DNA from 4 places in the Kitasatospora sp. NPDC127111 genome. Region 2 is predicted to be linked to each of the others. Evidence: riboswitches for the same ligand, from Rfam matches in the RefSeq annotation. Region 2 holds a riboswitch; each other region holds the start of a gene.

Evidence for each region. Region 2 has a riboswitch for S-adenosylmethionine ahead of ACFVHB_RS27260 (IclR family transcriptional regulator). Riboswitches for the same ligand answer to the same signal wherever they lie in the genome.
Region 1: another riboswitch for S-adenosylmethionine. It lies ahead of ACFVHB_RS31470 (aminotransferase class V-fold PLP-dependent enzyme); the one in region 2 lies ahead of ACFVHB_RS27260 (IclR family transcriptional regulator).
Region 3: another riboswitch for S-adenosylmethionine. It lies ahead of ACFVHB_RS15485 (AAA family ATPase); the one in region 2 lies ahead of ACFVHB_RS27260 (IclR family transcriptional regulator).
Region 4: another riboswitch for S-adenosylmethionine. It lies ahead of thrC (threonine synthase); the one in region 2 lies ahead of ACFVHB_RS27260 (IclR family transcriptional regulator).

Annotation. Positions count from the first base shown of each region.
Region 1 is NZ_JBHXTG010000069.1:15,773-21,305, forward strand. Features, by position in the region: gene ACFVHB_RS31455 (hypothetical protein) at 1-2, opposite strand, end outside; gene ACFVHB_RS31460 (rhomboid family intramembrane serine protease) at 217-999, shown strand; gene ACFVHB_RS31465 (Lrp/AsnC ligand binding domain-containing protein) at 1,039-1,320, shown strand; gene ACFVHB_RS31470 (aminotransferase class V-fold PLP-dependent enzyme) at 1,324-2,706, opposite strand; SAM riboswitch class IV at 2,759-2,876, opposite strand; gene trpD (anthranilate phosphoribosyltransferase) at 3,008-4,084, opposite strand; gene ACFVHB_RS31480 (hypothetical protein) at 4,231-4,656, opposite strand; gene ACFVHB_RS31485 (heme-copper oxidase subunit III) at 5,054-5,533, shown strand, end outside.
Region 2 is NZ_JBHXTG010000053.1:1,841-7,373, forward strand. Features, by position in the region: gene ACFVHB_RS27255 (AAA domain-containing protein) at 1-2,361, opposite strand, end outside; SAM riboswitch class I at 2,686-2,828, shown strand; gene ACFVHB_RS27260 (IclR family transcriptional regulator) at 3,028-3,741, shown strand; gene ACFVHB_RS27265 (GNAT family N-acetyltransferase) at 3,858-4,532, opposite strand; gene ACFVHB_RS27270 (flavin reductase family protein) at 4,679-5,155, opposite strand; gene ACFVHB_RS27275 (DUF4231 domain-containing protein) at 5,466-5,533, shown strand, end outside.
Region 3 is NZ_JBHXTG010000020.1:82,923-88,455, forward strand. Features, by position in the region: gene ACFVHB_RS15470 (glycosyltransferase) at 1-681, opposite strand, end outside; gene ACFVHB_RS15475 (glycosyltransferase) at 871-2,238, shown strand; gene ACFVHB_RS15480 (DUF4383 domain-containing protein) at 2,427-2,960, shown strand; SAM riboswitch class IV at 3,114-3,226, shown strand; gene ACFVHB_RS15485 (AAA family ATPase) at 3,479-5,533, shown strand, end outside.
Region 4 is NZ_JBHXTG010000139.1:3,696-9,228, forward strand. Features, by position in the region: gene otsB (trehalose-phosphatase) at 6-857, shown strand; gene ACFVHB_RS39385 (trehalose-6-phosphate synthase) at 868-2,346, opposite strand; gene ACFVHB_RS39390 (glucosyl-3-phosphoglycerate synthase) at 2,385-3,428, opposite strand; SAM riboswitch class I at 3,701-3,834, shown strand; gene thrC (threonine synthase) at 3,852-5,132, shown strand; gene ACFVHB_RS39400 (ubiquitin-like small modifier protein 1) at 5,199-5,477, shown strand.

The sequences.
Region 1 (5,533 bases), on a different contig from region 2:
ATCGGGGATCCTCTCGGGTGGTCCCTGGGTGGGCTCAGGCGCTCCCCCCGGAGCCCCGGCGTCGGCGGCGGGAGGCGGGAATGCCCGCCCCAAGCCTATTGCCTGGGGCAACCACGCCGACGACCGGTTACGACCATCGGCACCCCGCGGTGGCTCCCTAGCCCACCTGCCGTAAGCCCGGTGTCACCCGGGCCGGGCGGAGGGATGCTTGGCCCCATGGCGATCCCGGTCCTCGACCACACCGGTGCGCGGGGCGGCCGCCCGGCCGTGCCCGTCCCGGCCGTCAGCTACGCGCTGATCGCGCTCAACACCGTGGTCTTCCTGCTCGGCCCGGCCGCCGGACTCAATCCGCTGTACGGCCGCGGCCACGACCGGGTCTGCGCGGAGCAGCGGTACGAGCAGCGCTGGGGCGCCGTACCGGCGGAGCTGCTGGCCGGGCACCCGCTGACCGCCGAACAGCTCGCCGAGGCCCCCGACCCGGTACCCGGCTGCCCGGCGGCGGCGACGCCGGGCAAGCACCCGGCCCTGTCGGTGCTCAGCTCCCTCTTCCTGCACGCCGGCTGGCTGCACCTGCTGGGCAACCTGCTCTTCCTCCACGTCTTCGGCCCCACCGTCGAGGAACGGCTCGGCCGGGCCAGGTTCGCCCTCTTCTACCTGGCCGCCGGCTCGCTGGCCACCTACGGCTTCGCGCTGGCCGAGGCGCACTCGCCGGACTCGACCCGGGTGCTGATCGGTGCCTCGGGCGCGATCTCGGCCGTCCTCGGCGCCTACCTGCGCTTCCACCCGCGGGCCCGGGTGACCACGCTCGTCCCGCTGCTGTTCTTCCTGCCGCTGCGGTTCCCGGCCTGGCTGGTGCTCGGGCTCTGGTTCGCCCTGCAGTGGTGGTCGGTGCACTCCGCCGGGGCCGGGGTGGCCTACCTGGTGCACGTGATCGGCTTCTCGGCGGGCTTCCTGTACGGCTGCACCCTGGCCACCCGCCCCCCGCGCCGGCGGGGCTGACGCCCGCTACCCTGGCGGCACCTCACAAAGGAGCCCACAGTGATCACCGCCATCGTCCTGATCAAGACCAGCGTCGACCGCATCCCGGAGATCGCCGAGGCGATCGCCGCCATCGAGGGCGTCAGCGAGGTCTACTCGGTCACCGGTGGTTACGACCTGGTGGCGATGGTGCGGGTGCGCCGGCACGACGACCTGGCCGAGGTGATCCCCGGCCGGCTGAACAAGGTCCCGGGCGTGGCCCACACCGAGACCCAGATCGCCTTCCGCACCTACTCCCAGCACGACCTGGAGGCCGCCTTCGCGCTCGGCCTCGACGAGTAGCGCTCAGCCCTCTCGGCGGCCCCTGTCGATCTGCCCGGTGGGGACGCAACGGCCGCCCTCGTTGCGGTAGTTCCAGGCCGCGCCGTCCGTGACCAGCTCGCGGACGGCGGCCAGGAAGCGGTCGATGTGCTCGTCCGGGGTGCCGGCGCCGAAGCTGACCCGGATCGCGTTGAGGCTCCGCTCGCCCGGGAGCGAGGGATCCGGGGCACCGCACGTCGAATCGACCGCCGGCGCGTCGTCGTTCAGCAGCGCGCGCACCAGCGGGTGCGCGCAGAACAGCCCGTCGCGCACGCCGATGCCGTACTCGGCGGAGAGCGCGGCCGAGAAGTGCGAGCTGTTCCAGCCCTGGACGACGAAGGAGAGCACGCCCACGCGGGCCGAGTCGGCGCCGAACAGGTTCAGCACCTTCACCTGCGGGACCTCCGCCAGGCCGGCCTTCAGCCGGGCGACCAGCTGCTGCTCGCGGGCCTCCAGCGCGTCCCAGCCCGCCTCGGTCAGCGCCCGGCAGGCCGAGGCGATGGCGTAGGCACCGATCACGTTGGGCGAGCCGGCCTCGTGCCGGGCCGGACCGGTGTGCCACCGCACGGCCACCGAGCCGTCGGTCTCCCGGGCCACCGTACGGGTGGCGCCGCCGCCGGCCAGGTACGGCTCGGCCGCGTCCAGCCAGTCGGCGCGGCCCGCCAGCACCCCGGCGCCGAACGGCGCGTAGATCTTGTGCCCGGAGAAGGCGATCCAGTCCACGTCCAGGTCGCGCACCGAGACCCGGTGGTGCGGGGCGAGCTGCGCGGCGTCCAGCACCACCCGGGCGCCGTGCCGGTGGGCGGTCGCGGCGAGCTCGGCGACCGGCCAGAGCTCGCCGGTGACGTTGGAGGCGCCGGTGACGCAGAGCAGCTTGGGGCCCTCGGGCGCCCCGGTCAGCGCGGCGTCCAGGGCGGCGACCGCCGCGGCCCGCGAGCGCGGGGCCCGCAGGTAGGTGACGTCCAGGCCGGCGTGGGCCCAGGGCAGCAGCGAGGCGTGGTGCTCGGTCTCGAAGGCGAACACCCGGGTGCCCGCCGGGACGGCGCGGGCCAGCAGGTTGAGCGAGTCCGTCGTGGCCCGGGTGAAGACCACCTGGTCACCCTCGCGCAGGTCGAGGAACTCGGCGACGGTGCGGCGGCTCTGCTCGAACAGGTCGGTGGAGAGCTGGGAGAGGTAGCCGGCGCCGCGGTGCACGCTGCCGTAGTAGGGGGCGTAGGCGGCGACGTCGTCCCAGACCCGCTGGAGTGCCGGGGAGCTGGCGGCGTAGTCGAGCGCCGCGTAGCCGACCTTCGCACCGCTGGCGAGCGGGACCTCGACGTCGTGGCCGAGGACGGCGAGCGGGGCGCAGATTTCGGTGGAGAGGGACATCGGGATGCACTCCTGGTACGGGTCAAGGACCCCGGGAGTGCGTGTCAGCCGGCGTCCGCGCTTGTCACGCGGACGGATTGCCGCGGGACCCGGTCCTCACCCAGGGCACCCCGCCACGGACGGAGGGTTGCCGGACAGCAAGCTGGGGCTTGACGCTGTCACTCATGACCTGGGCAGGACTCTAGGTCGCGTCCGGCGAGTGGTCAAACGCCGTTCCGCCATCCGGACAGCTACTCGCCCCCCGCCTCCGGGACGGGAGGGTCCCGCGGGGCGGCTTCCCCGCGGGACCGCAACTCCCGCTTCACGCCTTGGCGGTGGCCTCCGACCAGCGCTTCAGGACGTCCAGCGCGGCGCCCGAGTCGATGGCCGCCGCGGCCCGCTCCATGCCCGCCGCCAGCTGCTCGGCGAGCGGCGCGGCGGTGAGGTCCAGGGCCACCAGTCCGGCCGCGGTGTTCAGCAGGACGGCGTCGCGCACCGGCCCGCGCTCCCCGGCCAGCAGCCGGCGGGCGACCTCCGCGTTGTACGCCGGGTCGGCTCCGCGCAGCGCCTCGATGCCGACCGGTTCGATGCCGACCTCACGCGGGTCGAAGGCGGTCTCGGTGACCTCTCCGCCGGAGACGATCCAGACCCGCGAGGTGGTGGTGATGGTCAGCTCGTCGAGGCCGTCGTCGCCCCGGAAGACCAGCGCCGTGGCACCGCGCCGGGCCAGCACGCCGGCGATCAGCCCGGCCAGCCGGGTGTCGAAGCAGCCGATCGCGTGCGCGGTCACCCGCGCCGGGTTGGTCAGCGGTCCCAGGATGTTGAACGCGGTCGGCACCCCGAGGTCGCGCCGGGCGGTGGCGGCGTGCCGCATCGACGGGTGGAACTTCGCGGCGGAGCAGAAGGTGAGCCCGACCTCCTCGGCCACCTCGGCGACCCGCCGGGCGGAGAGGTCGAGGGCGATGCCGAGCTTCTCCAGCACGTCCGAGGAGCCGCTCGCCGAGGAGGCGGCCCGGTTGCCGTGCTTGACCACCTTGGCGCCCGCGGCCGCGGCGACGATCGCGGACATGGTGGAGATGTTGACGGTCTTGGCCCGGTCGCCGCCGGTGCCGACGATGTCCACCGCCGGGCCGGGGACGGAGAGCGGCTCGGCGTGCGCGTACATCGCGTCGACCAGGCCGGCCACCTCGTCGACGGTCTCGCCCTTGGCCCGCAGCGCCACCATGAAGCCGGCCACCTGGGCGGGGGAGGCCTCGCCGCTCATGATCCGGTCCATCGCCCACGAGGTGGCGCCCTGGTCGAGGTCCTCGCCCCGCAGCAGCGCCGACAGGATGTCCGGCCAGGTGCGGACCACCTGCACGGGGTCCTTGCCGCCGTTCGCAGGGTTCACGTTCACCATGGCCGACTCCAGCTCTTGTGGTTCCCCGAAGGGACGTCCGTAGGGTCGGAGTCAGCCTATCGAGCGGCGGGACGCCACCGTCCCGCCGCGACCCTTCTTCTCTTCCACTGAGACGGCCCGCCGGAAAAGGCCTGTTCCACCGGCCGCTAGCGGACGACCGGCGTCCGCTTCGCCACCCGGGCGCGGAGCAGGACGGCGGCGGCCTCGGCCAGCGCCACCGGGTCCACCGGCTGGGAGATCGCCGCGTCGGCCCGGCTCCAGGCGGCCAGCCAGGAGTCCTGCGGCCGGCCGATCAGCACCAGCACCGGCGGGCAGCCGTAGATCTCGTCCTTCAGCTGGCGCGCCAGCCCCAGCCCGCCGGCCGGCACCGCCTCGCCGTCCAGCACGCAGAGGTCCACTCCCCCCTTCTCCAGCGCCTTCAGCACCGCGGGAGTCGTGGCGCACTCCAGGTAGGACAGCTCCGGCAGATCCTCCGCGGGCCGGCGGCCGAGCGCCGTCAGCACCTGCTCGCGGGTGTTGCGGTCGTGGCTGTAGACGAGAACGGTCAGCGTCTCGTCGGTCGTGTACGCCATGGGCCCTGCTCCCTCAAAGTGTGATCCGGACCACGTTCGCCTCAACCGGGATGCTACTCCCGATCACCGACCGCCGAGCCCCTCCCGCGCGATCCTTCTCAAGCCGCCGCGCCCACGGCTCACCCGCCCGGAGGACGCGCCGTCACCCCCGGCGCCGCAGTCCACCCGTACGGCCGACAGTGCGGGCGCTCCCCTTACCCCCCGCGGGCTCCGCGGGGGTGCAGCGACACGCTGGGCAAGGGGGTCGAAGGGGCCTTCGAAGAACCGTCAGAAAAGGGACACGCCGCTGCTCAGCCCCCGTCCGGACGCCCCGTCGACTGCCACCGGGGCATACCGCACGCACCGGACACTCCGAGGGAGACCCCCCGGCGTGAAGACGGAATAAGGGACCGACATAATGTCCGTCGTGGCGACAGCAACAGCAGTAGAAACCGGGCACGCGCACGGATCGGTCAACCGGCCGAACATGGTCAGCGTCGGAACGATCGTCTGGCTCAGTTCCGAGTTGATGTTCTTCGCGGCCCTCTTCGCGATGTACTTCACGCTCCGCTCCGTCAAGGGAGCCGAGTTCTGGAGCGAGAAGGCGCACGCCCTCAACGTGCCCTTCTCCTCGGTCAACACCACGATCCTGGTGCTCTCCTCCCTCACCTGCCAGCTCGGCGTCTTCGCCGCCGAGCGCGGGGACGTGAAGAAGCTCCGCTCGTGGTTCGTCATCACCTTCGTGATGGGCGCGATCTTCATCGGCGGCCAGATCTTCGAGTACACCGAGCTGGTCAAGAAGGACGGCCTCTCGCTGTCCTCCGACCCGTACGGCACGGTGTTCTACCTCACCACCGGCTTCCACGGTCTGCACGTGACGGGTGGTCTGATCGCCTTC
Region 2 (5,533 bases):
CACACCGCGTTCGACGGCCGGGGGCGCGTCGTAGCGGGCGGTCAGTGCGTCCACGTACTCGCGGTGGTGCGCGGCCCGTTCGCGCGCACCGGACAGTCGTGCGCGGGCGGTCGCCAGCTCCTGACGGGCCGCGGGAACCCGCTCGCCGGCCGCCCGGTGGCCGGCCTCGGCCGTCGCGGTGGCAGCACGGGCGGCGGCGACGGCAGCGTCGGCCGCATCGAGGCGGGCCGCGGACGCGCCCACCCGTGCGTCGGCCCGCTCGATCGCGGCCTCCAGATCGGTGATCCGCAGGGCGGCCTGCGGGGACTCGACGGCCTCCAGCGCGGCGGCCAGGCGGGTGCGTTGCGCGCGCAGGCGCTCCACCTCGGCCTCGGCGGTGCGGAACGCGGCGACGGCCTCGCGCCACGACGGCACGGGCCGGGCGGGAGCGGCGGCCGGGACGGTGCCGGCACCAGCGGCCGGGCGGCGTCCGCGGGGCCCCGGCGGGTTCGGTGGCACCCAGTCGCCGAGGATCGACTTCATGCCGCGCAGCGGCGGCAGCCCGGCGGCGGTGCGGGCGTCGGTCTCCCGCTCCGGCAGGCGGCCCCACCAGAACCGCTCGCTGAACTCCCGGCGGTTGGCCTTGTTGCCGAGTACGGCCGCCACCAGGCCCCAGGCCGGCGCCCCGCCGAGCAGGGCGGAGGCGAGATCGGAGAAGTGGTCCGGGCCGCCCTGCCAGTGCTCGCCGAGTGCGTCCAGGCCCGGCAGTTCGGCGGTGATGTTCTCCACCGCGCCGTTGTTGGAGGAGGTGACCACGATCTCGAACCCGGTCAGCCGCGGGTCCAGCCGGACGACGTAGCGCCGGTGCCTGCCCTGCCGGTCGAGGCCCTGCCACGCGCGGCCGGTGAACGCCTGCCCCGGCCGGTCGAAGGAGGCCATGACGGCCGCCCGTTCGACCACCAGGGCGGCCACCAGGTCGCGCAGCATCGTGGTCTTGCCCGTGCCCGGCGGACCGTTCACCGAGAACATCCCGCCCTCGGTGCCGGTGCGGTCGGCGAGCATGCGGTCCACCGCGAACTGCTGGCTCAGCGCGAGCGGGAAGCGCGCGGGTGAGGGCCACCGGCCGGCCGGCACCAGAGCCGGGGCCACCCCGGCCAGGACGGCCTCGCGCGCCTGCCGCACGTCGGTGCGTGCCCCCACGTCGACCGAGTCCCGCTCGGTCAGGTAGGCGTCCAGCGCCGGCCCGAGCCCTTCGCCGGCCGCCGCCCGCACCCGGGCCAGGTCGGGTGGAAGAAGGCTGTTCAGGAACGGCGCGGCGACGGTGGCCTTCGCCCGCGGGTCACGCGGACGGTGGACCAGCCGGCTGCGCACGCGGATCACCCGCGGCCTCAGGTGCGCCTCGACCCCGCACAGGTCCGCGATCTGTGCGGTCAGCGCGACCAGGTCGGCGAGACCCACTGCCCGCGGACCCGCATCGTCCGCCCCGTCGGGCGGACCCGCGTCCGGGGTCGCAGGCGCGGCGGCGTGCCCGGAGCCGGCCGGGCGGCCGTCCTCCGGGCCGTCCGGCTCATCCGGGTCCTCTGCGTGCTCCGCGGCGGGACGGCGGGCAGCGGCCCAGTCGGCGGCGCGCCGTACGAGCGGTTCCGCGGCGCCCTGCCATGCGGCGCCGGCGACCTCGCCGAACAGCGCCCCCACCGCGCCCACGGCCGCGCCGCCCAGGATCTCGGCCAGCAGCTGCCGCCAGGCGGAGGCCCGGGACGCGGACGCGGGATCCGCCGCAGCTTGCGGGTGGGACGGCTGCCCGGGCACCGGTCCCGAGCCGGGGGAGTAGGGGATGCGGACGGCGGTCAGCTTGTCGATCGCGTTGCCGAACGCGTCGTTCAGGTCCTCGAAGCCGTCCAGCCACCCCGGCACGGACGGCCCGGGATCGAAGAGCCGACCGGTTGCCCACCCGCACGCGGAGATCACCGACGTGTCCTCCACCGGCCGGCCCTCATCGTCCAGGACCAGGGCGAACATGGCGCTCTGCCCCGACAGCACCAGCTCCGCCTGCGGCACCCCGGGGTCGGGGTCGGTCCCCTCGGGCAGCACCGTGATCATCGCCTGGCGCAGCAGCTCCAGGTCGAAGACGCCGCCGTACACCTCGTGGCGCCACATCTTGCCGTAGGGAGCCCGGCGCTTCGCCGTCGCCGGGTGGTCCGGATGCCACGGCAACGGCAGGCGCTCCTGGCCCGGTTGTGGGTCCAGGTCCACGACGTACTCGTCCGCGGGCCCGGAGCGCGCGGCACGGCGCCGGCGCGGCAGCGAGGGGATGCCCGGAGGGCTGAACAGCTCGATCGCCCGCCAGCACTCCAGCACGGCCTCCCGGTGACGGTCCCGCACGTGTCCGTTCCGCACTCATTGCCCCCGTGTCGAATGCGCGGCACGCGGCCGCTTCGTGTGCCGATCAGCTGCCCGCAGAATCTACCGGACGCCGGCCCCCGGGCCGAGTGGGCTGATCACCGCCCTGTCGAGGCGTCAGGGACCCTGGCCTGTCGGCATATCGGAGGCGGAGTGGCCTCCTCCTCCCGGAGCTGCCCGGCAGCACGGCAGCCACGGCCCGGTGGAGCCGACGGGCGGTGCGCCGGCACGGAGGGCACGAAGCACCCGGGCGTGAAGGCGGGGAGGTTTGGCGGGGCGGCCGGGGAATCTTGTATGGTTCCTCGCGAATCATCCAGAGGGGTGGAGGGACCGGCCCTACGAAGCCCCGGCAACTCCCCGGTCGACCCGGCGTGCGAAGTACGCGCCGTGCCGCCCGGGATCAGTGCCAACTCCGGCCTGTCGCCAACGTGGCGCGGGAAAGATGAGGAGACACGGTGCTCTCTGTGCTGTCCTTCGCCCGGGCGCTTCCCGCCCCGGCCCTTCCGCGTACCCGTCTCGTGCCCGGCGCAGGCAATCGGCCGACTTCTCCGGCCCGTCCTCGCTGACCGCCCCCGCTCCCCGCGCGGGAGCCCCCCCTGGGCGGACCCCCCCGCCGCTCACGGGATTTCGAGACTGGAGTACCCATCCATGGACATCACGAGCGGCGTCGGCGTGCTCGACAAGGCCACCTCGATCCTCGGCACCCTGGAGGCCGGGCCGACCACCCTGGCCGGACTCGTCGCCGCCACCGGCTTGGCGCGGCCCACCGCCCACCGGCTCGCGGTCGCGCTGGAACACCACCGCCTGGTCAGCCGGGACCTGCAGGGCCGGTTCGTGCTCGGCCCCCGGCTCGCCGAGCTCTCGGCGGCCGCCGGCGAGGACCGGCTGCTGGCCGCCGCCGGTTCGGTCCTCACCCACCTGCGGGACGTCACCGGGGAGAGCGCGCAGCTCTACCGCCGCCAGGGCGAGGTCCGCATCTGCGTGGCCGCCGCCGAGCGGCTCTCCGGACTTCGCGACACCGTCCCCGTCGGCGTCACCCTCCCCATGAAGGCCGGCTCCGCCGCCCAGATCCTGCTCGCCTGGGAGGAGCCCGAGCGCCTCCACCGCGGTCTCCAGGGCGCCCGTTTCACCGCCACCGCCCTGAGCGGCGTACGGCGCCGCGGCTGGGCGCAGTCCGTCGGTGAACGCGAGCCGGGGGTGGTCTCCGTGTCCGCGCCCGTCCGCGGCCCGTCCAACCGGGTGGTGGCCGCGGTCTCCGTCTCCGGTCCGGTCGAACGCCTCTCGCGCCACCCCGGCGCGCACGTCTCCCAGGTCGTCGTCGAGGCGGGACACCGCCTCACCGAAGCCCTCCGCCACTCCTGAACGGCCCGCGGCGCTTCCTGACGCCGCCGCGCCGCCGCCGGGGGCGCCGGCGGCGGGCGGGTCAGTCGAGCTCGTTCTTGTGGACGACACCACCCTTGACGATGAGGCAGTGGACGCTAGCGCGGGGCTGCGCGTGCCGCCTCGGGGAGGGCGGCCGCCGGGGCTCCGGGGTGGCGGGGGCCGAGCAGGACGACCACGCCGTCGGGGTGCGGTGCCGGGCGGGTGACCGGGCGCCAGCCGTGCCGCAGGTAGAAGTCGAGCGGCCCGCCGGCGGCGGCCGTGGTGAACAGCCAGAGCCGGCCGCGGGGCGCTGCCGCGCTCACCGCGTTCAGCAGGGCCGTTCCCAGGCCCTGGCCGGCGTGGTCGGGGTGGACCGCCAGTTCGTCGATCTTCAGGGCACCGCCCAGCAGGTCGCGGGTGCCGCGCTCGCCGAGGCCCTCGGTGGCGTGGCGGTAGGAGCCTTCGGAGGGGAAGGGCTCCGGCGTGGTCCAGGCGGTGGCGAATCCGACGAGACGACCGTCGGCGCGGCGGGCGGCGGCCGCGGTGAACCCCGGTCGGTCGGCGTCCCGGCCCAGTCGGTCCAGGAACTCGTCGGCCAGGTGGGCGGGTTCGTTCCACGGCGGTCGGCCGAAGGCCTGCGCGTACACGTCGCGGACGTCGGCGGCCCGGCCGAGCAGCGCGGTCCGGTCCACCCGGCGCACGTCGACGGCGGTGGTACGACGCGCGCCGTGGCCGGCGACGGAGTCGTCGCGGGACGACTCGATGCCCGGCGCCCCCGGTGATCCCGTCATCGGCCCCAGCTCCCCCTTTTTGCTTATGGAATGCAGCTGCATCATATAAGCAATAAGCCTGCGCCTGGGAGTTCTTGACCGAAAGCGGGGGAACGTGAAAGGGCGCGGGGGCGGCGCCGTGCGGGTGTACCCGGCCCGGGCGGGAATCAGGCGGGGTGGCCTGCCTCGATGTCGGAGACGTCCCGGTAGGACAGCACCGACGCGCCGGTGGGCGGGGCACTGACGGCCACCGGCGCCAGCAGCAGGCCGGTGTGGTCGCCCCAGTCCGCGCAGTCGATGACGCGGCCCACGAACCAGGCCGGCGCGTCCGCGAGGACCGGCACGCCGTAGGGCCCGTGGTACCACTCCACGCGGGCGAACTTGTCGGTGTCGTCGCCGCTCCGCCCGCCGAACAGTTCGGCCAGCCCCTGCCCGTGCGGCAGCAGGTGGACGCCCAGCGCGTCGGCCGCCAGGGCGGCGTCGTACGTGTGGTTCGCCTTGGAGATCCACACCACGAACCGCGGAGGGTGGATGGAGCACTGCCCCGCGAACCCGACCAGGCACCCCGCCGGCGGTGGACCGGGAGCGGTCACCACGTAGACCGGCTGGTCCAGCAGATCCGTGAACGCGTCGAACTCGCCCATGTCCTCAGCCTAGGGTCATGCCGCGGCGGGCGCCGACCGAGGCCGGGCGGCCGCCCCGTTCCGCCTGCGGGCCCTGCGGAGCGCGGAGCGGCCGTGCGGCCCGCCGGTGGCCGCCGGTGACCCGGGAGGGGTTCGCGGGTCGGCCGGATCAGGGCCGAGGCCGAGGGTGCGGAGCCGTCCGCACGCGGGCCGGTCCGCCCGGGACCGCCGGACGGCAGGAAGCCGACGGTCCGTCCACGGACGTGCGGTGTGAGAGCCTACGGTGGGGAGTCGCAGGTGTGCCGCGAGCGGCGGAGGAAGCGGGGGAGACATGGGATCTGGCGGGCTCGTGGGCGTCGGGCTGGCCCCGGCGGACACCGCTGGGCACCTCCTGGAGAA
Region 3 (5,533 bases), on a different contig from region 2:
CCGGGCCGGCAGGCCTCGAACGGCCCGCCGGAAGCCGGCACCCGGCGGGGCACCCGGCTCAGCGCGGTTCCAGGCGGCCGACAGCAGCAGCGACTCGTACGGGTCGGAGGTGGCCGGGCGCGTCGGCAGCAGGGCGCGGCCGCCCGGCAGGCCGGAGAGGTGACGCAGCGCCGCGTGCCGCTCCCACCGGTCCTCGCTGCGCGCGCGGGTGGCGCATTCGGCGGCGGTGAGCGGCCGAAGACCGTGCGCCTCCGCCAGGTCGAGCAGGCACGCCGCCTCCGCCGCGGCGACGGGCGGCAGGAGCCTGCTGCGCAGCGCCGCGCTCGCACGGTTCCGGTGGCCCGCGGCGACGGTGACCGCCCAGGCCTCGGCGAGGGCGCTGCGCAGCATCGGGTCGCCGTCGGCGGCGGTCACCAGCGCCAGGGGGTCGTGCGCCGTGCCGGCCCGCGCCGCTCGGCGCAGCTCGGCCGCCCGGAGGTCGTCGGGAGCGAGCGTGTGGGTGCCGAGGCGGTCCGCGCCGCGGCCGTACTCGGCCCGGGCGAGCAGCGACAGGAGGTCGTCGCCCTCCGGCGCCGGCGCACCGGGATTCCACCAGTGGTGCCGCCACTGGGCCACCGTGTCGAGGACGGCCGGGTCTGCGGCGCTGATGTGGTCGGCCGGGCTGGAGGTGTCACGCGGCATCGGGGTGGGCCCTTCCTCGGTGGCGCTGCCACCCGGGTTCGGAACCGGGGCCCCGAGCGGATGGGACGGGCTCCGAAAAGCCGCTCGGTCGGGCCGGAGAGGGGCCCGTGGCATCATCGGGAAGCACCGGCACCTCCGATCCCAGTCGCCACCGGCGACCGCGGAAACGTGCCGGAACCGGAGGATCCCGTGCCTCGAGTCGTGGTCGTCAGCCCGCCGTTCCGCTCGCACGCCGCACCGCTGAGCGTCCTGGGCGCGGCGTTGCGCGACGCCGGGGCCGACGTGACGCTGGCCTGCGCACCGGCCTTCGCCGACCTGGCCCGCGACCACGGCCTGGGCTTCGCCGAGCTCACCGTCACCCGCAACGCCAACCACGGCATCGCGGAACGGACCTTGCGGGCCGGCCGCGAAGCCGAACGGCTCCGGGAGTTCCTGGACGCGACCCGCGACGGCGCCGTCGCGGCCCTGCTCACCCAGGCGCGTCACCGACGGGACGACCTGCTCGCCGACCCCGACCGGATCCTCGCGGAGATCCGCGACCTCGACCGGAGGGCGCGCCCCGACTGGTACCTGGTGGACCAGCTCAGCTACCCGGTGACGCTGGCCATGCACTGCCTGGACCTGCCCTACGCCACGTTCTGCCCCGGCCACCCCAGCTACCTCCCGGCCGGCCCGGAGGCGTACTTCGGACTGCCCTACGCCTGGCCCGACTCGGTCCGTCCCGAGCCGGCGGACCTCGTGCGGCTGCGGGACGCGGCGGCCGGGAACGACCGGGCGTTCACCGAGGCGTTCCACCACGTGGTCCGGCGGCACTCGCCCGGGCGGCCGCTGCCCCAACGGGCCTTCGCGCTCTGCTCGCCGCACGCCGTGGTGTTCAACTACCCGCCGCTGCCCTGGCTCCCGGCCGCCCCGCCGGGCCCGGTGGCCGTCTACGCCGGTCACTGCACGGCGGAGTCGGCGAGCACCGGGCTCGACGACGGCTGGCAGACCACCGTCGCCCGCCTGACCCTTGGCGGGCGCCCACTGGTCCTGATCGCCTTCGGTACCTTCCTCTCGGCCCGCCACGACGTCCTGCGGACGGTCACCCGGGCGGCGCTCGAGTGCACCGCGGCGTCGGTGATCGTCGCCGCCGGCGACCGGGCCGACGAGCTCGCCCGCGATCCGTGGCTGGCGGCGGCGTCGCCGGAACGCCTGTGCGTCGCCGAGTCCGTGCCCCAGCAGGCGCTCCTGGCGCACGCCGCCGTGATGGTCCACCACGGCGGCAACAACTCCTTCACGGAGTGCCTGACGGCAGGCGTTCCGGCGCTCGTCCTGCCCTTCTCCAGCGACCAGTTCGCCATCGCCCACGATCTCGAACGCGCCGGTCTCGGCCTCTCGCGCGACCCGAACACCCTCGACGCCGAGACCGCCGGCGCCGCCCTCCGGGCCCTGCTGGCCACCGGCGGGCACGGCACCGGCGCCCAGCGGGCCGAGGTCCTGGCCGCCGGCCCGCACCGGGCGGCCGACCAGCTGGTCCGCGTCATGCGAGGCGTTCCCCGGGCGCCCGCACCGTCGTAGCCCCGCCCCCGGGCGGCCCACGGGTGCGCCTCGTCTCACCTCGCCTCGTCGCACCTCGCCTCGTCGCACCGACGCGACACGCCAAACGGTGCGTGATCGCTGCAAGTGTCGAACGGTTCCGTGGCCGGTGAACGTGGGAATCCGGAGGCACCGGCCTCCGGATACCGGATACGCGAAGGAGAACTGTCATGGACTTCCGCGACGAGCTTCCCGTCGACCACCGACTCGCGCGGGTCTACCGGGCCGGCGCGGGCCTGTGCGGCGTCGCCCTGCTGGTCTTCGGCTGCCTCGGTCTGTCCGACGGCCTGGCGTTCTTCAGCACCACCGGAGAGCGCGTGGCGGGCCTGTCGAGCAACGGCCTGCTCAGCCTGATCTCGATCGCCACCGCCGGGGTCCTGATCACCGGAGCCGTGATCGGCGGCAACACCGCCTCGACGACCAACATCGCGGTGGGCGGCCTGTTCGTGCTGAGCGGGTTCGTCAACCTCGCCCTGCTCGACTCCGGCGTCAACGTCCTGGCCTTCAGGATCCCCAACGTCGTCTTCAGCTTCGTCATGGGCCTGATCATCGCCACGTTCGGCATGTACGGTCGCGTCAGCGCCAAGTTGCCGCTCGACAACCCGTACTGGCGCCACCGGCACCCCGGATCGGTGCCCCCCGGAGTGGCGCGACAGCTCGCCTCCCCGCCCGGGCGAACAGGCGTCGCCGGCCCCGCGCGCTGACCCGCGGGGTAAGGGGACGCCGGCCCTGAAGACGCCTCACCGACCTCCCGCGCCCGGCGACCGGGCGGGCCGCAGGGCTGTGCCGGGCCGCCTGATTGACGGGGCGCCAGAGGGCGATTGACGGGATCTGTCGGATCTTCGTAGACTCGATTCGGCGAAGAATGTCAGCCCCCAGGCCCCGGCCGGCTGACTGGCAACCCCCACACTGCGGTGGGGTGCCCCGGGGATAAGCCTGGTGGCATGGCGTCATGCCGCAAGCGCGGTGACGGGCCCGGTCGGGCCGGGACGGAGAAGTTCGTGGTGCGGTGGGCGGTCGGGCGACGGGTCGTGGGCCTCCGGCTCGTGGCCAGGCTCGACGTCGACCTGCGGCGGCGGGCCAGCGCGCTCTGTCGCTGACGGCGACGGATCGGCGGGCGAGAGGTGTCCCGCGCGGTCCGTCCAGGTCGTCAAGCCTCGACCCCGCGTGACAGAGGAGCGCCCAGCGGCCGCCCTTTCGCGCGCCTGCTTCAGGAGTATCGATGTCTGCTGGCTCCCCGAGACCCCCGCGTGATCTTCCCGGTTCGCTGCCCGCCGGCCGGGAAGCGGAGTACCGCCGCCTGCGCGAGGCGCTGGACCGGTGTGCGGACGGCCTCGGAAGCGTGATCGCGCTGCACGGGTCGGTGGGCAGTGGCCGGAGCGAACTGCTGTACACGTTCACGGACGTGGCGGCGGAGCGGGGCGTCACGGTGCTGATGGGCACCGGTTCGCCGCTGGAACGGGAGTTCCCGCTGGGCCTGGCCCGGCAACTGCTGCAGAGCGCCCCGGTCGAGCCGCACGAGGCGGCCGCGGCGGAGGCCCTGCTGTCCCAGGGCGCGATCGAGGGCACGCGGCCGCGGTCGGCCGTCGCGGAGGGGGCGCACGGGCGGCTGGGCCAGCCGACCTTGGAGGGCCTGTTCCGGCTGGTCCGGTCCCTCGCGGAGCGGAAGCCCGTCCTGATCGCGGTGGACGACCGCCAGGACGCCGATCCCCAGTCGCTGGAGTTCCTGCTGTACCTGGTCCGGCGCACCCGCAATCTCGGCGTGCTGACCGTGCTCAGCTCGCGCGAGACCATGACGCCGCCGAACCCGTTCTTCGAGGTCGAGTTGGCGCGCCAGCCCCATCACCGGCAGATCAGGCTGGACGTGCTCTCGCCGGAGCTGGTCGCCGAGCTGTGCCGTGAACGCTTCGGCAGCTCCGCCGCGGCCGGCCTGGCGGCGAAGGCGTTCGACCTGACGGGCGGCAACCCGCTGCTCGTCCACAGCCTGCTGGACGACCAGGAGCGGGCCGGTGCGCCCGAGGAGCCGGTGGTCGGCGAGGGCTACCGGCGGGGGCTGATGCACTGCCTGCACCGCATCGACCCGCTGGCGCTGCGGTACGCGCGCGGGGTGGCGGTGCTCGGGCCCTACGCGACCCCGGCCCTGCTGGCCGAGCTGCTGCTCCTGCCGACGGACTCGCTGCCCCGTGCGCTGTACCTGCTGCACGCCGCCGGGCTGTTCCGCGACGGCGGGTTCCGCCATCCGACGGCCGCCGGCGACCTGCTCGCGGCCATGACACCGGCCGACCTCGCGGGCCTCCACCGGCGGGCGGGCGGGCTGCTGGACGCTGCGGGCGCGGAGGCACGCGAAGTGGCCGGCCACGTGCGGGCGGCCGAGGGATACCTGCGGACGTCGGGGTTGCCGGCGTCCGCGCAGGCCGGCCGGCCCGCGGGTGACACTCCCGGGCGGGTCGACGGCGTTCACGTCGGGGGGCGGAGCGGTTCGGACTTCGCCGACGGCCCGGACTTCGCCGACGGCCCGGAACGGCTTGACGGCCTGGAACGGTTCGACGACAGGGACCGAGCCGACGGCTCGGACCGGCTCGACGGCCCGGACCGATTCGGTCGGCGCGGCGGTCCGGTGGACCACGGCGGCGCGGAGCGGGTGCTCGACCCGGTGCCGCCCGAGGGGAGGGGCACACCGGCGCCGGAACCCGGCGGAGCGGGAGCCCCGGGAGCGGGTGGCCGCGCCCTCGGCGGCGAGCCGGTCGGCGGGGCGGCGATCCGGTGCGTTCCCTCGCTGCCCGGGACGGTGGTGGACGCGGCGAGCGCGGTGCGCCACGAGCTGAAGGAGATCCGGCACCTGTTCTGGCACGGTCGCCCGGACCAGGGGTTGGTGGCGCTGGAGCGGTTCGAGTCCCGTCCGGAGAACGCGGGGTCGGCGGACGGACTGCGGGCCTGGCTGGCGTACTGGTACCCGTCACTGCTGCCCGGGCCGACCGGGGAGGGCCCGGCGGGCAGGGCCGAGGGCATGCGGCTGCTGGCCTCCCTGCTGACCGGGGCCGTCACACCGGGCGAGGCCGCGGTGCAGGCGGAACTGATCCTGCGGGAGGGCCGCCCGGGCGGCAGCGGCGGCACCGAGTCGCTGACCGCGGCCCTGACGGTGCTGCTGTACACGGACCGGGCGGACCGGGCGGTGCGCTGGTGCGGTCCGCTCGCCGAGCGCACCGGCGCGCGCTGCGGCTCCACCTGGCAGGCCCTGGTGTCCGCGCTCCGCGCGGAGGCGTCGCTGCGGCAGGGC
Region 4 (5,533 bases), on a different contig from region 2:
CCGGCATGGGTCTTGAGGACACGGTGCAGCTGAGGACGGAAGCCGGGCGCACGGGGCTGGAGGCGCTCCTCGCCTCGCCGCGCGAGGCGGTGGTGGCGCTGGACTTCGACGGGACGCTGGCGCCGATCGTGGCGGACCCGAGCCGGGCGCGGGCGCACCCCGGGGTGGCGGGGGCGCTGCGGGCGCTGGCCCCCCGGGTGGGGTCGGTCGTGGTGGTGACCGGCCGGCCGGCCGGGCTGGCCGTCGAGTACGGCGGGTTCGAGGGGATCGACGGCCTGGTGGTGCTGGGCCACTACGGCGCCGAACGCTGGGAGGCCGGGGTGCTCACGGCACCGCCGGTGCACCCGGGCGTGGCCGCCGCGCGGGCCGACCTGGACGGAGTGCTGGCCGCGGCCGGGGCGCCGGCGGGGACGTGGGTGGAGGACAAGGGGCGGTCGCTGGCGGTGCACACCCGGCGGACGGAGGCACCGGAGCAGGCCCTGGAGCTGCTGCGTGCGCCGGTGGCGGCGCTGGCCGCGGAGCACGGGCTGGTGGTGGAGCCCGGCCGGCTTGTGCTGGAGCTGCGGCCGCCGGGGGTGGACAAGGGGGCGGCGCTGCGCTCCTTCCTGGGGGAGCGGGACGCCCGGACGGTGCTGTACGCGGGTGACGACCTGGGGGACGTGGCGGCCTTCGCGGCGGTGGAGGAGCTGCGCGGGGACGGTCTGGCCGGGCTGCTGGTGTGCAGCGGCGCGGTGGGCGACGCGCCGGTGAAGGAGCTCGCCGACCGGGCCGACCTGGTGGTCGAGGGCCCGGCCGGCGTGGCGGCGCTGCTGGAGCGGCTGGCGGCGGAGCTCGGCCGGTCCGCCGGGGCCCCGTGAGCCCGCGGCCTCAGCCGAGGTCGTCGAGCGCGTCGAGCTGGTCGAGGAACCACTGCTGGGGCGGGAGCGCGGTCGCCGCGGCGGCGAGCCGCTTGGTCCGCTCGGCGCGCTCGTCGGCCGGCATGCCGAGCGCGGTGTGCAGGGCCTCGGCGGTGGCGATCACGTCGTAGGGGTTGACCGTCAGCGCGTCGTCGGCGAGTTCGGCGTGCGCGCCGGCCTCGCGGGAGAGCACGAGGGCGCAGCCGCGGTCGGACACCACGGGCACCTCCTTGGCGACCAGGTTCATGCCGTCGCGGATCGGGTTGACCAGGGCGACGTCGGCCAGCCGGTAGGCGGCCAGCGAGCGCGGGAAGTCGTCGTTGACGTGCAGGATCAGCGGCTGCCAGGCGGGGGTGGCGAACTCGGCGTTGATCTCGTCGGCGAGCCGCCGGACCTGGGCGGTGTAGTCGCGGTACTCGGCCAGGTCGGTCCGGGACGGGTAGGCGAAGGCGATGTGCACCACCCGGTCCCGCCACTCGGGCCGGGTGCGCAGCAGGTGCCGGTAGGCCTGGAAGCCGCGGACGATGTTCTTGCTCAGCTCGGTGCGGTCGACCCGGACGACGGTGCGCCGGTCGCCGACGGCCGCGCGGAGCGCGGCGAGGCGTTCCTCGACGTCCGGGCGGTGGGCCCGCTCGCGCAGGAAGTCGGCGTCGGCGCCGAGCGCGTGGACGCCGAGGCGCGTGGTGCGGCCGGCGTGCGTGACGGTGAGCGCGGCGCGGTCGACGGTGGCGCCGAGGAGCCGCTCGCAGCAGTCGGCGAACGCCAGGGCCCAGCGGCGGGTGAGGAAGCCGGCCCGGTCGGCGCCGAGGATGCCGGTGAGGACGGCCTCGGCGACGTCGTCGGGCAGCAGCCGGAAGTACTCGGGCGGCGCCCAGGGGGTGTGCGAGAAGTGGCCGATCCGCAGGTCGGGCCGGGCGGCGCGGAGCAGGGCCGGGGTCAGCGAGAGGTGGTAGTCCTGGACCAGGACGGCGGCGCCGCGGGCTGCCTCGGCGGCGAGCGCCTCGGCGAACGCGGTGTTGTAGGCGGTGTAGGCCTGCCATTCGGCGCGGAAGCCGGCGTCGAAGGCGGGTGCGGTCGGGGTGTCGTAGAGCAGGTGGTGGACGAACCAGAGGGTCGAGTTGGCCACGCCGTTGTAGGCGCGGGCGAAGGTCTCGGGATCTATGTCCAGCATCCGGACGGCCTGCCCGCCGACGTCGTGGCCGGCCCGGTCGAGCCGCCCGTCGGGTGCCTCCCGGGCGGCTCTGCGGTCGGCGTCGCCGAGGGCCGCGCAGACCCAGACGGCGTCCGGGTCGTCGATGGCGGAGAGCCCGGAGACCAGGCCTCCTCCGCCCCGGCGGAGGGTCAGCGTGCCGTCGTCCGCCGTGCCGAACGACACCGGTCCCCGGTTGGAGGCCACCAGGACGGGGGCGGTGCCGGTCTGACTCGAACGCTCGGTCGTGAGATCGCCCATGAGTGGGATGTTGCCGTGGGTCCGCGGCCGCAAACCCCTCAGCGGGGGAGGTGCCGGGTCACGTACTCGGGGACGGTGTGCATCGGGGGCCGTTCCAGGGCGGTGATCCCGTAGGTGCGGGGGGTGAAGATGGGGGTTCCGCCGCCCGGGGGCTGGGGGAGGGCGCGCGGGTCGCGGGTGAACTGGGTGAGCAGCGGGCGCACCAGGTCGGCGGACGCCTTGAGCCGGTGGGTGCGGTCGAGCCGTTCGAGGGCGGTGCGGTAGATGGTGGCGGCCATCCGGCCGAGCGCCTGGCTGTCCTGGTGCCGGTGGTGGCGGACCCCGACGTCCACCTGGGCGAGGGCGTCCAGTCCGGCCGTCTCCAGGGCGTCGACCAGCAGGCCCAGCTCCACGCCGTAGCCGGTGGGGAACGGGAGGCGTTCGAGCAGGGAGCGGCGGGCCGCGTACTCGCCGCCGAGCGGCTGGACGAAACCGGCGAGTTCCGGCCAGTGCAGGTTGAGCAGCGGGCGGGCGACCAGTTCGGTGACCCGGCCGCCGCCCGCGGGCACGACCGCCCCGTCCGTCTCCAGCGGTCGGTCGTACATGGCCTTGACCAGCTGGATGTCCGGTTCGGTGAGCAGCGGGCCGACGATGCCGGAGACGAAGGCGGGGTCGAACTCGCGCAGGTCGGCGTCGACGAAGCAGACGATCTCGCCGCTGGTGACCAGCAGCGAGCGCCAGAGCACCTCGCCCTTGCCGGGGGCGGCGGGCAGCCGGGGCAGGATGTCGTCGCGGTGGACCACCCGGGCGCCGGCCGCGGCGGCCGCCGCGGCGGTGTCGTCCGCGGAGCCGGAGTCGACCACGACGAGTTCGTCGACCAGCGGCAGGCGTTCCATCAGCTCGCGGCGGATGGTGCGGACGATGTCGCCGACGGTGGCCTCCTCGTCCAGGGCGGGCAGGACGACGCTGACGGTGCCCGCGCGGCCGGCGGCCCGCTTGGCGTCCAGCAGGGTGCGCACCGGCCGGTCGGCCGCGCTCCACGAGCGGCGGCGCAGCCAGGACGCCGCCTGCGGGAGGAGCTCGGGTGTCGGGTCGGCGGGCACGGGTCTCTCCTCGGCGGGTTCGGGCGGCGGGTTCGGGCTCGGGCTCGGGTCCGGGTGGGGGCCGGGCTCGGATCGGGGTGCGGGCGGCGGGTTCGAGGTCGGGTTCGGGGCGGGTTCGGGGCCGGACGGCGGCGGGCCGGGGACGGGTGGGACGCGCCATCTCGCGTGGCGGACGGTCCCGTTCACGGTTGACGCCTTCGGATACAGTCTTCGTACAGCGGTCGGACCTTCGCACGCCGGGGTCACCGCTGAGCATGACCACAACTTCACAGAGCTCATCCAGAGGGACTGAGGGAACGGCCCGTTGACGTCCCGGCAACCTTCTCGCGCGGCTGTCGTCCAGGCCCCGGCGGGACAGGTGCCAATTCCGGCCCGTGGCGCGACCGCGCCACGGGGAAGATGAGGAGAGAGGCCTCCGCCATCATGGCTTTCGACACCGTCGCACCCGCAACCGTTGACCTCGGCCCCGCCGCCGCCCTGTCCTGTCGCGAGTGCGGTACCCGTTTCCCGCTCGGTCCGAGCTTCGCCTGCCTGGAGTGCTTCGGGCCGCTGGAGATCGCGTACGACTTCGGCAGCGAGGCCGCGGAGGAGCTGCGCAAGCGGATCGAGTCCGGTCCGGCCTCGATCTGGCGCTACGCGCCGCTGCTGCCGGTGCCGGCGGACGTCGCCTCGAAGCCCAACCTGAACCCCGGCTGGACCCCGCTGGTGAAGGCGGACAACCTGGGCCGCGAGCTCGGGTTCACCGCCCAGCTGCACGTCAAGGACGACTCGGGCAACCCGACGCACTCGTTCAAGGACCGCGTGGTGGCCTGCGCGATCGAGGCGGCGCGGGCGTTCGGCTTCACCACGCTGTCCTGCTCCTCGACCGGCAACCTGGCCGGCGCGGTGGGCGCGGCCGCCGCCCGGGCCGGTTTCAAGTCCTGCGTGTTCATCCCGCACGACCTGGAGCAGGGCAAGGTCGTGATGGCCGGTGTCTACGGCGGTGAGCTGGTCGGCATCGAGGGCAACTACGACGACGTGAACCGCTTCTGCTCGGAGCTGATCGGCGACCCGGCCGGCGAGGGCTGGGGCTTCGTCAACGTCAACCTCCGCCCGTACTACGGCGAGGGTTCCAAGACGCTGGCGTACGAGATCTGCGAGCAGTTGGGCTGGCGCCTGCCGGAGCAGATCGTGATCCCGATCGCCTCGGGCTCGCAGCTGACGAAGATCGACAAGGGGCTGCAGGAGCTGATCAAGCTCGGTCTGGTCGAGGACCGGCCGTACCGGATCTTCGGCGCCCAGGCCGCGGGCTGCTCGCCGGTGTCGGCGGCGTTCAAGGCCGGCCATGACGTGATCCGGCCGGTCAAGCCGGACACCATCGCCAAGTCGCTGGCGATCGGCAACCCGGCCGACGGCCCGTACGTGCTGGACATCGCCCGCCGCACCGGCGGCGCCGTCGAGGACGTGACCGACGCCGAGGTGGTGGCCGCGATCAAGCTGCTGGCCCGCACCGAGGGCGTCTTCGCCGAGACCGCGGGCGGGGTGACCGTCGGCGTGCTGAAGAAGCTGGTCGAGACCGGTCAGCTGGACCCGGCCAAGGAGACCGTCGCGATCAACACCGGTGACGGCCTGAAGACCCTGGACGCGGTCTCCGACGCCGGGATGACCGCGGTCATCCGCCCGACGCTGGCCTCGTTCCGCGACGCCGGCCTCGCCTCCGCCTGACCCCCGCCACCGCTCGCCGCCACCCACCCGCGGCCACCCGCCGCCCCGCCGCAAGGAGAAGCCCCCATGAGCGCCAACGTCCGCATCCCGACCATCCTGCGCACCTACACCGGCGGCGCCGCCGAGGTGGCCGCCGAGGGCGCCACCCTGGGTGACGTCATCGCCGACCTGGAGCGCAACCACGCCGGGATCTCCGCCCGCATCCTCGACGACACCGGCAAGCTGCGCCGTTTCGTCAACGTCTACGTGAACGACGACGACGTGCGCTTCGCGGAGGGCCTGGCGACCGAGATCAAGGACGGCGCGAGCGTCTCGATCATTCCGGCGGTGGCCGGCGGCTGCTGAGCCGCGCACCACCTGGCAAATCCCTCCCGCCGAGGCACCGGCCGCCCGCGGGCACG